Regions from separate parts of the Cupriavidus sp. DL-D2 genome, predicted to be linked through region 2. Evidence: predicted binding sites of a transcription regulator. Region 2 holds the regulator's gene; the other holds the start of a gene.
What was found. Region 2 encodes sigma-54, which starts transcription at its own class of promoters, with help from an activator protein. Its sites were predicted from a motif close to TGGCANGNAANCTGCTTT; they were not measured.
Positions count from the first base shown of each region.

Region 1: the regulator sigma-54 is predicted to act here: its motif matches at 4,813-4,830, upstream of ABDB81_RS21400 (nitrate- and nitrite sensing domain-containing protein).

Region 1 is NZ_JBDKXK010000047.1:2,001-9,171, forward strand. It holds gene ABDB81_RS21380 (rhomboid family intramembrane serine protease) at 1-231, shown strand, start outside; gene ABDB81_RS21385 (AraC family transcriptional regulator) at 367-1,272, shown strand; gene ABDB81_RS21390 (ATP-binding protein) at 1,378-2,250, shown strand; gene ABDB81_RS21395 (TonB-dependent siderophore receptor) at 2,296-4,569, opposite strand; gene ABDB81_RS21400 (nitrate- and nitrite sensing domain-containing protein) at 4,867-6,174, shown strand; gene ABDB81_RS21405 (formate/nitrite transporter family protein) at 6,462-7,171, shown strand, end outside.
Region 2 is NZ_JBDKXK010000004.1:155,513-162,683, reverse strand. It holds gene ABDB81_RS03685 (monovalent cation:proton antiporter family protein) at 1-15, opposite strand, end outside; gene ABDB81_RS03680 (KpsF/GutQ family sugar-phosphate isomerase) at 183-1,166, shown strand; gene lptC (LPS export ABC transporter periplasmic protein LptC) at 1,169-1,798, shown strand; gene lptA (lipopolysaccharide transport periplasmic protein LptA) at 1,866-2,525, shown strand; gene lptB (LPS export ABC transporter ATP-binding protein) at 2,557-3,357, shown strand; gene ABDB81_RS03660 (RNA polymerase factor sigma-54) at 3,491-4,972, shown strand; gene raiA (ribosome-associated translation inhibitor RaiA) at 5,023-5,376, shown strand; gene ptsN (PTS IIA-like nitrogen regulatory protein PtsN) at 5,857-6,312, shown strand; gene hprK (HPr(Ser) kinase/phosphatase) at 6,371-7,171, shown strand, end outside.

The DNA.
Region 1 (7,171 bases), on a different contig from region 2:
CTGGCCGGTATCGTGCTGCCACCGGGTGACAAGCGGGCGGTAGTCCTGGAAGACATGAAAGAATTTTCCGATGCCATGCACAGGTTCCTGCGTATCGAGTACCGATTGGACCTCGAAACGAATCAGTATGTGCCACGCAATCCCGAGTCCTACATGCAACAGCAGGAAGAGATAAAGACATTGCTGGAGCGGTTCACCCGAAACATGAAGGAGTTCAGGGCTCAACAATAAAAGCCCTCCGACAACCGCCTGCCGGAATAACGACACCGTGCTATCCTGCGCCGACATGCCGCCGCGCCGCGCCTCGTTCCACCTGGCAGGCCGCATGCTCGTGATGTTTCATCGACGAAACCACGGACGAAACAGATGTCGGCCGCCCCCAGCCTCTCCCCTTCCAAGCCTGCCCAGTTCGACGCATTCGGTTGCGCCGCTGGATTGCTGCAGGCCGATCACGCGCTGTCGGGCAGTGACATCCAGTTCTTTCGCAAGACTTCTGCCCAGTCATCGGGGCAGTTCGCGATGCCGGCGGCCGAGCGTGGCTTTGTCGTAGGCGTGTCGATGCATGCCGGCCATCGGCGCCGCATCATGCAGGGTCACCGGGTTGGTACGTACGATTTCGATGCGGGTGCCATCTACATCCGCGATCTGGCCGAGGACTACAAGGCGGATTTCCAGTCCAGTTTCGATTTCATCCTGATGGAGTTGCCGCGTGGCCTGATCGAGCGCACCAGCACCGAACTGGGGCGTACGCGGTTGCGCAGCCTGCGCACCACCGCCGGTCAACAGGACGCGGTACTGGGACATCTGGCGCACGCGATGGCCCCGGCGCTCCAGCATCCGCAACAATCCTGCCGCCTGTTCGTGGATCAGTTGTCCATGGCGATTGGCGCACATCTCGTCTGCCAGTATGGCGGTGATGCCGTGGCATCGCCCAAGACCAATCGGTTGCTGTCGCCACGCAGCGTATCGCGTGCGAAAGAAATGCTCGTGGCGCGGCTCGATGGCGATGTGTCCGTTGCCGAGGTGGCCGATGCGTGCCACATGTCGCGCAGCCATTTCACCAGGGCGTTCCGTGATACCACGGGACACACGCCTTACCAATGGCTGTTGGCGCAGCGCATTGAACGTGCCTGCGCGTTGTTGCGTGACCCGGCGATGTCCTTGGCCGAGGTGGCCATCGGCTGCGGCTTTGCCGACCAGAGCCATTTCACGCGCGCCTTCTCTCGCGCCATGGGCATGACGCCGGGGCAGTGGCGGCGCCGCACGACTTGAGTTTCCCCTCGAATCCAGCAGGAATTGACAATCCGCGTCACAAATCGACAAGGCGTGCGTGCCATGGTCGCGTAGATTCCATCGGGAATACCGACTGGACTGTGGATGAATCACCCCGAGGCCATTGCGCCGATCGAACCCCCTTGCAACGAGGCCGTCGCGCCAACGCTGCGGCGCGCGGCGGGCGACTGCCGGTGCGCGGACAGCGATGCGCTGCGCACGGCGAGCGCGGTTGTGCAGGGCATGCAGGAGCAGATGGTGCATCTGGCGCGCGTGGCCACGCTGGGAACATTGGCCGCGTCAATTGCGCATGAAATTCGCCAGCCATTGACCGCGATCCGGCTTGAGGCCTATGCCATCCAGCACTGGATGAAGCGGTGCCCCGGCGTGGCAGACCCCGTGACCCAACAAGTCGTCCAGGAAGTGGCGGAGGGCGTGCGCCGCATCCAGGAGCAGTCGGAGCGTGCGGAACAAGTCATCCATAGCCTGCGCGCGATGATGCGCAGCGAACCGAACAAGCCGCAGGCGTTCACGCTGGCGCAGGCCGTTCGCGATGTGCTTCCCCTTCTTGCAGGTCGGCTGAACGATGGCGGCATTGCGCTGCGCATCGATGTCGATGAGACATTGCCTCCGTTACATGGCGACAGCGTGCAGATCCAGCAGGTATTGCTGAACCTGGTGCTCAATGCCATCGAAGCTCGCAAGGAAGACTGCGCCGAGCTGCCGCTGGTAGAACTCCGGGCGCGGCGGGTGGAACCGGCCATGCTGCGGGTCGAGGTCATCGACAACGGCGGCGGTATCGCGCCCGATCAACTGGCGCGAATCTTTCAGCCGTTTGTCAGTACCAAGGGCGAGGGCATGGGGATCGGGCTGGCCATCTGCAGATCAATCGTCGAACTGCATGGTGGATCGATTCGCGCCGCGTCCAGCGAAGGGCGTACCACGGTCACGTTCACGTTGCCTCTGCAGGCAACGTAACCGGAACGCCCGAATTCAAGCGGCGCGAGTTTGCTGCAAGGTGCGTCAGAAGGTGATGCCTACATTGAGCAGATAGGTGCGGCCCGATGCAGGCACCGCGCGCGAAGCGCTGAACGACGATTGATAGTTCAGGCGGTTCGTGAGGTTGTACACGTTGAACGAGGCGCGGAAGCGGCCCTGCCGGTAGGCGATCATCGCGTCCAGCGTGAGGTTGTCCGGCATGCGTGCCGTGTTGGCTTGGTTGGCCCAATAGCCGGACGCGTACTGCACGCCGCCACCCACCGACAGTTGTCCCGGTAGCGGCACGATGGTCTGCGGAATCGTGTACGCCGTCCAGAACGTGACGTTGTGATGCGGCACGCCCGGCGCAACCTTGCCGACGAACGCCGCGTTTGGCGCGCTGGTCACTTCGCCATCGAGGTACGCGTAGGCCAGGCTGACCGTCCAGTTGGGGGTCAGCGATCCATTGGCACCCAGTTCCACGCCCCGGATGCGGCGGCCCTCGCCGCTTTCGCCAAAGCCATTGATCACCATGCCGGTCACCGGATCGGTCGTGTAGGCATTGGCCTTGCGGATCTGGAACAGGGCGCCGGTGACACCGAGGCGTTTGTCGAGGAAGTCGAGCTTGGCGCCTACCTCGACCGTGTCCGAACGCTCCGGCTCGTTGGAGACTCCGTCCTTGGGCACCTCGGTCTGCACGCCGCCCACGGCCGTGGCGATGTCGGTGCCCACCGGGCGATAGGTGCGTGAGAACGACGCGTAGAACATGGCGTCCTGGGTCGGCTCCCAGATCGCGCTGATCGCCGGACTCAGCTTGCGCGAATCGGCCACGCCGCCGATGCCCGATGCCTCGGTCGTGCCGTATTCGCTGCGGAAGTAATCCCAGCGCAGGGCGCCCAGCAGCGAGATCTGTTCGTTGAACCAGACGCGGTCGCTGGCGAACACGCCGACATCGAGGGCATTGGCATCGCGCCTGCCACCGGTGTAGCTCACAGAGGGATTGACGCTGGCATCGAAGGCCGGATTGACGATAGTCTGGTTGTTGAGGCGACCGGTCCAATTGCCCCGGTCGCGCCGATCGCGCTGGTAGCTCACGTCGAGTCCGCCCATCGCGCGATGGCGCAGGCTGCCGGTATGGAACTCGCCGCGCGCCGTGGTCACGTTCTGCAGTCCCCATCCGCGCTGCAGATACGTCATGCCGCCGCGCGCGCCATAGCGCAGCGCCGCGTTGTTGCCGGCCAGCAGCCGTTGCAGCGTGGCATACGGCACGCCCGCCGGGTTGGTGCCAGAGAAATCGCGCTGGTAGAAGCTGTAGCGCGTGTCGTTGTTGAGCGTGACACGGCCGAGTATGGTCTGGAACCCGGAAGTCACGATGTGCGCATCGCTCTTGTCGCGGTCGGTGTTGCGCACGTACGAGGTGGAGGGCGTGATGCCGGGCACGCCGTATTCCGAGAGCGGACGATAGATGCGATCGGCACCTTGCGCCAGCGGTTGGCCGAAATCGGGCTGGCCGTCGCGGTACAGATATGAGTAGTTGAAATGCCACACGGTAGCGGTGCCGAGTCCCGTACCGAAATCGATCGCAAAGCCGCGCCTATCGTCATCCACATGGTCGCGGTCCGGCACGCTGCCGTTCTGGAACATGCCGTTGATGCGCACGGCCGAGGTATCCGACAGTGGGATGTTGCTGTCCACGGTCGTGCGATAGGTCTGGCCCGAACCCACGCTCTGGTCGATGGCGGTGCTGGCGGACTTGTTGGCTTTTTTTGTGGTCTGGTTGATGAGGCCGCCGACGCTGCCCACGCCAAAGCTCTCGCCAGCCGGCCCCTTGATGACTTCCACGCTATCGGTGTTGAAGCTGTCGCGCTTGTAGGCGCCAAAGTCGCGCAGGCCGTCAACGTAGATATCGCCCTTTGCCGACAGTCCCCGGATGCGGAACTGGTCGCCGCTCTGCCCGCCATTGCCCTCGCCAGCAGAGATGGTGATGCCGGGCACATTCCTGAGCGCCTGTTCCAGCGTCGTGATCTGCTGCTGCTCCAGTATTTCCTTCGGGATGACAAAGACCGTCTTCGGCGTTTCCTTGACCGTGTCAGGCAGACGGGCGATGCCGGTGGTGGCTTCGTTGGTATTCGCGGGATGCGTGCCGACGACTGTGACACGCGGCAGATCGGCGATGGCAGGCGCGGGGCGGGCATTGCCCGGTGGCGTGGCCTGCGCGTGCGCCACGAAGGGCAGTGCGGACATGGTCAAGGCCGTACCCGTTCGTGCCGCACCGGACACGAGGGCATGGATCGATGACGCGAGGATGTTTTGCTGCACGGAAAATACTCCAGCTGGACTTCGGAACAGGGGTGGACTGTCGAAGGAGGGCGGAGTAGTCAAGCATTGGAATCATCGACGAACGCAAACGTAAATCATTCGTATTTGCGGGTCAATTGGATGTGGGGCAGGGAAGGATATTTCGTTGAATTACTAGGGATGGTTGCTCCCCTCTCCCATTTCATGGGAGAGGGGAGCGCATAGCCGGGGGATGTCGCGTTCGCAAGGGACCACAGCCTCCGATGGCATAGACCTTGCACAACCTCATCACCCCCGCAACTTCGCCACACCGCTTCGATGGCCTTATCCGCGTCTCAACTCGTTCTCCACGCCAAGCAGCTTGAAATCGAAGCCGTGCGCCTGATGGCGAGTCGCGTGGAGCTGGCGGACCTGATCGGCCAGTTGATTCACACGCTGCAGCGCGAGCGTGGGGCAAGCAGTGTGTTCCTCGCGTCGGGCGGACAGCGGATGGCGATGGAGCGCGAGGCAGCCATGGCGGAGTCGATCCGTATCGAACAGCGGCTGGGCGAGCGCTTTGCCAGTCAGCTCGATGCGTCGCACAAGGGCAGCGCCTCGATGGTGACGTTGATGGCCTGGGTGCAACTGGATTTGGCTACGCTTGCCGGCCTGCGCGCCAGCATCGGCCAGTGCCAGGCCAGCGCGCTCGATGCCGTGGCGGTGTTCAGCCGCCTGATCGCCGCATTGCTCGAACTGATTTTTCATCTGGCCGATGTGGCGATGTACCCCGGCATCTCTCGACCGCTGGTGGCATTTGTCTATCTGCTGCAGGGCAAGGAAGCCGCCGGGCAGGAGCGTGCCGTGGGGGCGCAGATGTTTGCCTCGGGCACTTGCACGGAAATCCAGCAGCAGCGCGTGCTGCATCTGATCGAGGCGCAGCGCCGCAGTTTCCGAGTGATGGAGCAGTTTGCCGATCCGCCATTGCTGGTAGCGTGGCAGGGCCAGTCGCGCAGCCCAGCCGTGGCCGACCTGGAACAGTTGCGGCACGTGCTGCTGACGGCGACACCGGGTGCTGCGCTCGACGCCGAGCGCAGTGAGCGATGGTTCGAGGTCTGCAGTCAGGTGATTGCCGGCATGTGGCGGCTGCAGATGCAACTGGTGCAGGAGCTGCGCGCCGCGTGCGAGGCCGAGATCGAGTCGTCGCAGGCCGATCTGCAGGATTCGGCGGGTTTGCTGCGGCGCCTGCTCGACAATCCGCCGCCGCACACGCATGCGGTGGAGTTGTTCTTCGACGCGGCCGGACATCCCGACGCCGCACCCGTGTTGCCCGGCATGCCCAGCGACGCATCGGGCAGTGCGGACTCCGCGACGGTGGCATCACTCAAGGGACTGCTGCAGAAGCAGGCCGCACGCCTCACACGTACCGAAGTGGAACTCGATGCCGCGCGACGCGCGCTCAAGGAGCGCAAGGTGATCGAGCGTGCCAAGACAGCGCTGATGGCGCGTACCGGGATGAGCGAGGACGAAGCCTTTCGCACGCTGCAGAAGGCGGCGATGGATAACAACCGGCGCCTGGCCGATGTGGCGGAGGCCACACTGGCACTGCCGGACATCGCGCTACCACCGTTGCCCGGGGGGCCTGACTGAAGTTCGCGGCTTGAGCGCACCACGATTGACGCTGCGCGTGCGGTGTGACCCGCGTGCGCACCAAAAGCGGGCCGATTGTGCACCGCAACGGGGGCGAGGGTTTGCCGCCCTGCAGGCTTTGCCCGGTTCAGCCATGGGCACGGTTCGTGCGACGCAACAGAGCAAAATCAAGTGGTCAAGGATGACGACGTCCTGTCCCGCGCGGTGAGCCACCGTGGGGAGAGGGGCGTCGTTTTTTTTTGCCTTGCCCGAATGCCTGTCCGCCAACGAGAAAACGAGGAAATTCCATGGCCTATCTCGCCCCCGCCGAGTTCGTGACCAAGATGGTCGATGCCGGAGAGTCGAAGTTGCTGATGTCCACGCGCGATACGCTGATCCGCGCGTACATGGCTGGTGCCATTCTTGCCCTGTCCGCCGCGTTCGCGGTGACCATCACCGTCAATACCGGCAATGCACTGGTCGGCGCGCTGCTGTTTCCGGTGGGCTTCTGCATGCTGTACCTGATGGGATTCGATCTGCTGACGGGCGTGTTCACGCTTGCGCCGCTGGCCGTGCTCGACCGCCGCGCGGGCGCAACCTGGGGCGGCGTGCTGCGCAACTGGTCGCTCGTCTTCCTCGGCAATCTCGGCGGTGCGATCACCGTGGCCCTGTTCATGGCCATCATCTTTACCTTCGGGTTCTCTGAAGCCCCCAACGCGGTGGGCCAGAAGATCGGCCATATCGGCGAGGGCCGTACGCTGGGCTACGCCGCACACGGCGCCGCCGGCATGCTGACGCTGTTCATCCGCGCCGTGATGTGCAACTGGATGGTGTCCACGGGTGTGGTGGCCGCCATGATGTCGACGTCGGTGTCGGGCAAGGTCATTGGCATGTGGATGCCGATCACGCTGTTCTTCTATATGGGCTTCGAGCATTCCATCGTGAACATGTTCCTGTTCCCGTCGGGCCTGATGCTGGGCGGCAACTTCACGATCATGGACTACATGATCTGGAACGA
Region 2 (7,171 bases):
CAGCGGAGAATGCATTCGGCGGGCTTGAAGGGCTTCAGCTATCCGGCCGGGCACGCGCCACGACCGGCTCTGCACCCCGCCGGCAAAAGACGGCAAACGACGGCAAGTGCGGCGGTCGTCTCAGCCAGAAGGCCGGAAAGCCGGGCCAGACGCCATCGCATTCGTTGGTATACTCCAGCGCCATGATAGCCAATTTCGATGCGAATCGAGCACTCGCGCTCGCTCGCCACACTCTCCAGATCGAGGCAGACGCCGTTTCGGCGCTGGCCGGACGCCTGACGCCCGCCTTCGCGAAGGCCGTCGAGATCATTCTCGGCTGCACGGGCCGCGTGGTCGTCTCCGGTATCGGCAAGTCCGGCCACATCGGCCGCAAGGTGGCGGCCACGCTGGCTTCCACCGGCACGCCCTCGTTCTTCGTGCACCCCGCTGAGGCCAGCCACGGCGACCTCGGCATGATCACGCGGGACGACGTCCTGATCGCATTCTCCAATTCCGGTGAGACCGCCGAACTACTGTCGATCATCCCGATCGTCAAGCGGATTGGCGCCAGCCTGATCTCTATTACCGGCAACCCGGAATCGAACCTGGCCAAGCTGTCCGACGCCCATCTCGATGGCGCCGTGGCACAGGAAGCCTGCCCGCTGAACCTGGCGCCGACGGCCAGCACCACCGCCGCACTGGCGCTGGGCGACGCGCTGGCCGTGGCCGTGCTCGACGCGCGCGGCTTCGGCGAGGAAGATTTTGCCCGCTCGCACCCGGGCGGCGCGCTCGGCCGCAAGCTGCTGACTCATGTGCGCGACGTCATGCGCTCGGGCAACGCCGTGCCGGAAGTCCGCGAGACCACGCCGCTGGCCCAGGCACTGATGGAAATCACGCGCAAGGGCATGGCCATGACGGCGGTCGTCGACCCGGAGGGCCGCGCCGTGGGCGTGTTCACCGACGGCGACCTGCGCCGCCTGCTGGAGACCTCTACCGACTGGAAGACCGTGCCCATCGGCGAGGTCATGCACCGCAACCCGCGCATGGTCAACCAGGACCAGCTCGCGGTGGAAGCGGTGCAGGTCATGGAAGCAAACCGCATCAACCAGTTGCTCGTCGTCGACAACGATGGCCGCCTGGTCGGTGCCTTGCACATCCATGACCTTACGCGTGCCAAGGTCATCTGAACATGCCGGACTTCCTGTCCAGACTCACGGGTGTGGTCATGCGGCTGTTGCCGCTGCTGCTGATGGCCATCGTCGCCGGCAGCACGTTCTGGCTCGTCCAACTGAACTCGCCGAGCACCGGCACAGACCAGTCACGCACCAAGCGCCACGAACCGGACTACTGGATGGAACGGTTCTCGGCCACGGAACTGGCTGCGGATGGCACGACCAAGATCCGCTTCACCGGAGTGAAGATGGTCCACTTCGAGGATGACCAGACCTACGACGTGACCAAGCCGGCCATGCGTGCCTTCCAGCCGGACCGCCCGCCCGTGACCGCCAACGCCAATCGCGGCGTCATGAACGCCGAGGGCACGATCATCGACCTTTACGGCAACGCCGTGATCGTGCGGCAGGCCGGCGTGGATCCGTCGAAGGATCCGCGCATGACCGCCACGTCGCAATACTTCCAGCTGCTCGTCAATGACGACATCGTCAAGACAGACAAGAACGTGGAGCTGACGCGCGGACCTTCGGTCATGACGGCCAACGGGCTGATCTTCAACAACGTCACCCGCGAAGTACAATTGCTGGGCAACGTACGCGGCACGATCGTCATGAACCCGCCGCAGGGGCAGGCCAGGACCCAGTGACACCCAGCTGGCAGGCTCGTCCTGCCGCATCGCCTGGCCGCCTTCCCTATCTCATCATTTGCCAAACATGACTGCATCCCTGTCGACATCGTCCTGTCGCCGCCCGGCGCCCGCCCGATTGACGGCCCTAGCCGCCCTCGGACTCGCGCTCGCCATGAGCATGGTCCAGCCCGCTTTTGCCGAGCGCGCGGACCAGGCCAAGCCCCTCGTGCTCGAAGCGGACAATGCCAGCTACGATGACGTCAAGCAGATCTACACCCTCACCGGCAACGTGGTGCTGACCAAGGGCACGATGGTGCTGAAATCCGACGCTGCCGAACTGCGCACGGACCCCGAGGGCTACCAGTACGCCATTGCCACGTCCAAGCCGGGCCGCCAGGCGTACATCCGCCAGAAGCGCGACGGCGTGGACGAATACATCGACGGCTGGGGCGACCGCATCGAATACGATGGCAAGACCGAGGTCAACAAGCTGATCGGCCACGCACGCGCTGCACGTGTCTCGGGCGTCGGCGCCAAGATCCTCGACGAAATCCGCGGCGCCGTGATCACCTATGACAGCCGCAACGAGTACTACACCGCCACCGGCGGCGACAACAACACCACCGCGGGCAACCCGTCGGGCCGCGTACGCGCCGTGCTGTCGCCGCGCGCCGATGCCAGCGCCCCCGCCGCGAGCGGCGCCCCGCTGGACCTGAAGCCGTCCACGGCCCCGGCCAAGCCCTGAAACACAGCCCCTTCTATCGCCTCCGTATCCGATGAACGACTCCGCCACCCTCGCCTCCCCTGCCGCCTCTTCCGCTGCGAGCGTCCGCACCGACAGCAGCACGCTGGTCGTCCGCCATCTGAAGAAGCGTTACGGTACGCGCACGGTGGTCAAGGATGTCTCGCTTGACGTGAAGAGCGGCGAAGTGGTGGGCCTGCTGGGTCCGAACGGCGCGGGCAAGACCACATCGTTCTACATGATCGTGGGGCTGGTGGCACTCGACGAAGGCGACATCGTGCTGGACGACAAGCACATCAGCGGCCTTGCGATCCACGAGCGCGCGCGCATGGGCCTGTCCTATCTGCCGCAGGAAGCGTCGGTCTTCCGCAAGCTCAACGTCGAGGAAAACATCCGCGCCGTGCTGGAGTTGCAGGTGGAAAACGGCAAGTCGCTGACCAAGGCCGAGATCGACCGCCGGCTCGACTCCCTGCTGGACGACCTGCAGATCGCGCACCTGCGCAACAACCCGGCACTGTCGTTGTCGGGCGGTGAGCGCCGCCGGGTGGAAATTGCCCGCGCGCTCGCGTCGTCGCCGCGTTTCATCCTGCTGGACGAACCGTTTGCCGGTGTGGACCCTATCGCCGTGGGCGAAATCCAGCGGATCGTGAGTTTCCTGAAGGCCCGCAACATTGGCGTGCTGATTACCGACCACAATGTTCGCGAGACGCTGGGCATCTGCGACCACGCGTACATCATCAGCGAAGGTACGGTGCTGGCATCCGGCCTGCCAGAGGAAATCATCGCCAACGAATCTGTGCGCCGCGTCTATCTGGGCGAGAATTTCCGCATGTGATGCGTGCGGTGCGGCAATTTCTGCCCACGCTGCACACCGTTTTTCCAAAGCCGTTTCCGATCACGCAAGGTTGGGCGATAGGTTCTAGCAAATTCCGTTCCAACAACGGAAAGATGCGCATAGAATAGGTCGCATGAAACCTTCGCTTCAGCTCCGCCTCTCCCAGCATCTGGCCCTGACCCCGCAGCTGCAACAGTCGATCCGGCTGTTGCAGCTTTCCACGCTGGAACTGCAGCAGGAAGTGGAGCAGGCGCTGACGGAAAATCCGTTGCTCGAGCGCGAGAACGACTGGCTGGATAGTCCGCTGCGCGTGGCCGCGGACGGCTCGGTCAACCTCCAGACCGCACCGGCACCCGCACCGGCCGAACCCCAGGCCAACGGCACCGAACGTGCCGATGGCGCGGCGGGTGGCGAAGAGGAAAACTACAACGATACCGGCAGCGAGGACTACGGCAACGACTGGAGCCTCGACGACTTCGCGCGACGCCCGCAAGGCGACGAAGACGAGAAGACGCCGATGCAACTGCGCGACGCCGATCCGACGCTGCGCGAGTTCCTCATGGAGCAGCTCACGCCACTCAAGATCTCGGTGCGCGACAAGGGCCTGGCCATTTTCCTGATCGAGTCGCTCGACGACGACGGTTACCTGAGCGCCTCGCTCGAGGAAATTTGTTCGGAACTCCCGGAAGAACTCGAGTTCGAAGTGGATGAGGTGCAGGCGATACTTACGCTGCTGCAGAGCTTCGATCCACCCGGTGTCGGGGCACGGAACGCTGCGGAGTGCCTGAGTTTGCAGTTGAAGCGGTTGAAGCACCCGCAGCGCGAACTGGCGCTGACTATCGTCAATCATCATCTGGAACTGCTGGCCGTACGGGATTACACCCGGCTCAAGAAAGCCCTGCAGGTGGACGAAATAGCATTGAAGGCTGCGCACGAATTGATCCGCTCCCTCGCACCGTATCCAGGACACGCGTACAGCCGTCCGGAAGCGGACTTCGTGGTGCCGGATGTGTTTGTACGCAAGAGCGGCAGCGGATGGATCGCGCAGCTCAATCCGGACGTGATGCCGCGCCTGCGCATCAACGATATGTACGCGCAGATTCTGCGCGGTGCGAAGGGCGAGGCAGGGGCTGCCGGACTGCAGCAAAAGCTGCAGGAAGCACGGTGGCTCATCAAGAACATCCAGCAACGATTCGATACGATCCTGCGGGTGTCGCAGGCGATTGTGGAGCGTCAAAAGAACTTTTTCTCGCACGGGGAAATCGCGATGCGCCCCTTGGTTTTGCGTGAAATTGCCGATACACTGGGTTTACACGAGTCGACCATTTCCCGGGTCACAACGAACAAGTACATGGCCACGCCGATGGGTACTTTCGAGTTGAAGTACTTCTTCGGAAGCCACGTCTCCACGGAGACGGGTGGCGCGGCCTCATCCACGGCTATACGCGCGCTGATCAAGCAACTGATAGGAGCCGAAGACCCCAGGAATCCTCTTTCCGACAGCCGCATCGCCGAACTGCTGGGCGAACAGGGCTTTGTGGTCGCACGCCGCACGGTGGCGAAATATCGCGAAGCATTGAAAATCCCCGCAGTGAATCTCCGCAAGTCTTTGTAGCCGAGCCGTAACCGCCTGCCTGGTGCGGCTCTTTCAGAAGGAGAAGCGCTATGAACTTCAAGATCAGTGGACACCACCTCGACATCACGCCCCCGCTGCGTGAGTATGTGGAAACGAAACTGGAGCGAATTGTCAGACATTTCGATCAGGTCATTGGCGTAAGCGTGCTGCTATCAGTCGACAATCACAAGGAAAAGGACAAGCGTCAGTACGCGGAAATCAATCTGCACCTCAAAGGCAAGGACATCTTCGTCGAAGCCCATCATGAAGACCTGTACGCGGCGATCGACTGTCTGGTCGACAAGCTCGACCGCCAGGTGATCCGCTACAAGGATCGCGTGCAAGGGCATGACCGCGAGGCGGTCAAGTACCAGATGGCCGAAGCGCAGCTACAGCAACAATAACCAGCGCAACGAAACGACAGTTTCAGTTGTCCTGAGAGGACTGACAGGAAGAGAGCAAAGCCGCGCATCTGCGCGGCTTTTTTGATGGGGCGTCCGGTTGCCGCACAACTTTCCATTCCTCACGCGTTACCTCGACACCACTAAGCGACGAATTGATACACCGAAGGTGTTCGCATCTCTCGCATGTCGGTGTATGCTGCACCACAAATCACAGGCAGAACGGTCCCGTCATGCGGAACCGGCGGTGCGCCCTGCAGGCGCACGGGTCGGGCAGCATTTCGGGTGGGCAAACCGGTCGACGACCTCGCGGCGGAAGTCCGCAGGCGCGACGCTGCAGCGCACAAGTGCGTGGCAGCCCTGCTCTATAATGGCCGGACGCTCCAATGCGGGCGACTGGCACCTCAATATCCTGATTGCCCCCAACTCGGCGGGCCGGTCCATGCGCGCCGGCTTGTCACTCGGACTTCTCGTGCATCGCCCATGAATCGTTTGGCCAAACTGCTGCCACCTGGCAACATCCATCTCGACGTCACCGTCACCAGCAAGAAGCGGGTCTTCGAGCAAGCCGGGCTCCTGTTCGAGAACAACCATGGCGTGGCGCGGGCCACTGTTACCGACAACCTCTTTGCGCGCGAGTCCCTGGGTTCCACCGGGCTTGGCGCTGGAGTTGCCATTCCGCACGGCCGCATCAAGGGCCTGAAGCAGCCGCTGGCGGGCTTCATGCGCCTGGCGGAACCCATCCCGTTCGAATCGCCCGATGGCAAGCCGGTCTCGCTGTTGATCTTCCTGCTGGTGCCCGAGCAGGCCACGCAGCAGCATCTGGAAATTCTTTCCGAAATTGCCCAGTTGCTGTCGGACCGCGAAATGCGCGAAGGGCTGGCGACGCTCCCCACGCCGGAAGCCGTCCACCAGTTGCTATCGGACTGGCATCCCTAACGCCGGAATCGCCCGCCGCAGCCCACTGTCCTACCGCCCCTCCTGAAAGTCATCCCGCATGGAACTCACCGGCGTCACCTCGCAGTCGATCTTCGACGACAACGCAGCAGACATCAAACTGTCGTGGGTCGCCGGCCTTGAAGGTGCGGACCGCGCCTTCGATGTCGAGTTCGCGCGTGAAGCCACCTCCGCGGCGGACCTCGTGGGCCACTTGAACCTGATCCACCCGAACCGGATCCAGGTGCTCGGCAAACCCGAAATCCTTTATTACCAGCGTCTCGACGACGAGCCGCGCAAGCGTCAGATGGGCGAGCTGATCCTGCTCGAGCCGCCCTTCCTGGTCATCGCCGACGGCATGGAGCCGCCGCCCGACCTCGAACTGCGCTGCACGCGTTCGTCCACGCCGCTGTTCACCACGCCGGTATCGTCGGCGGCCGTGATCGATCACCTGCGCCTGTACCTGTCGCGTATCTCGGCACCGCGCGTGACGATGCACGGCGTGTTCCTCGACATCCTCGGCATGGGCGTGCTGATCATGGGCGAATCGGGCCTGGGCAAGAGCGAACTGGGCCTCGAACTGATTTCGCGCGGCCATGGCCTCGTGGCCGACGATGCCGTGGATTTCGTGCGGCTGGGTCCAGACTTCATCGAGGGTCGCTGCCCGCCGCTGCTGCAGAACCTGCTCGAAGTGCGCGGCCTTGGCCTGCTCGATATCAAGACGATCTTCGGTGAAACGGCCGTACGCCGGAAAATGAAGATCAAGCTCGTGGTTCAACTCGTCCGCCGCAACGATGGCGAGTTCGAGCGCCTGCCGCTGGATTCGCAATACCTCGACGTGCTCGGCCTGCCCATCCACATG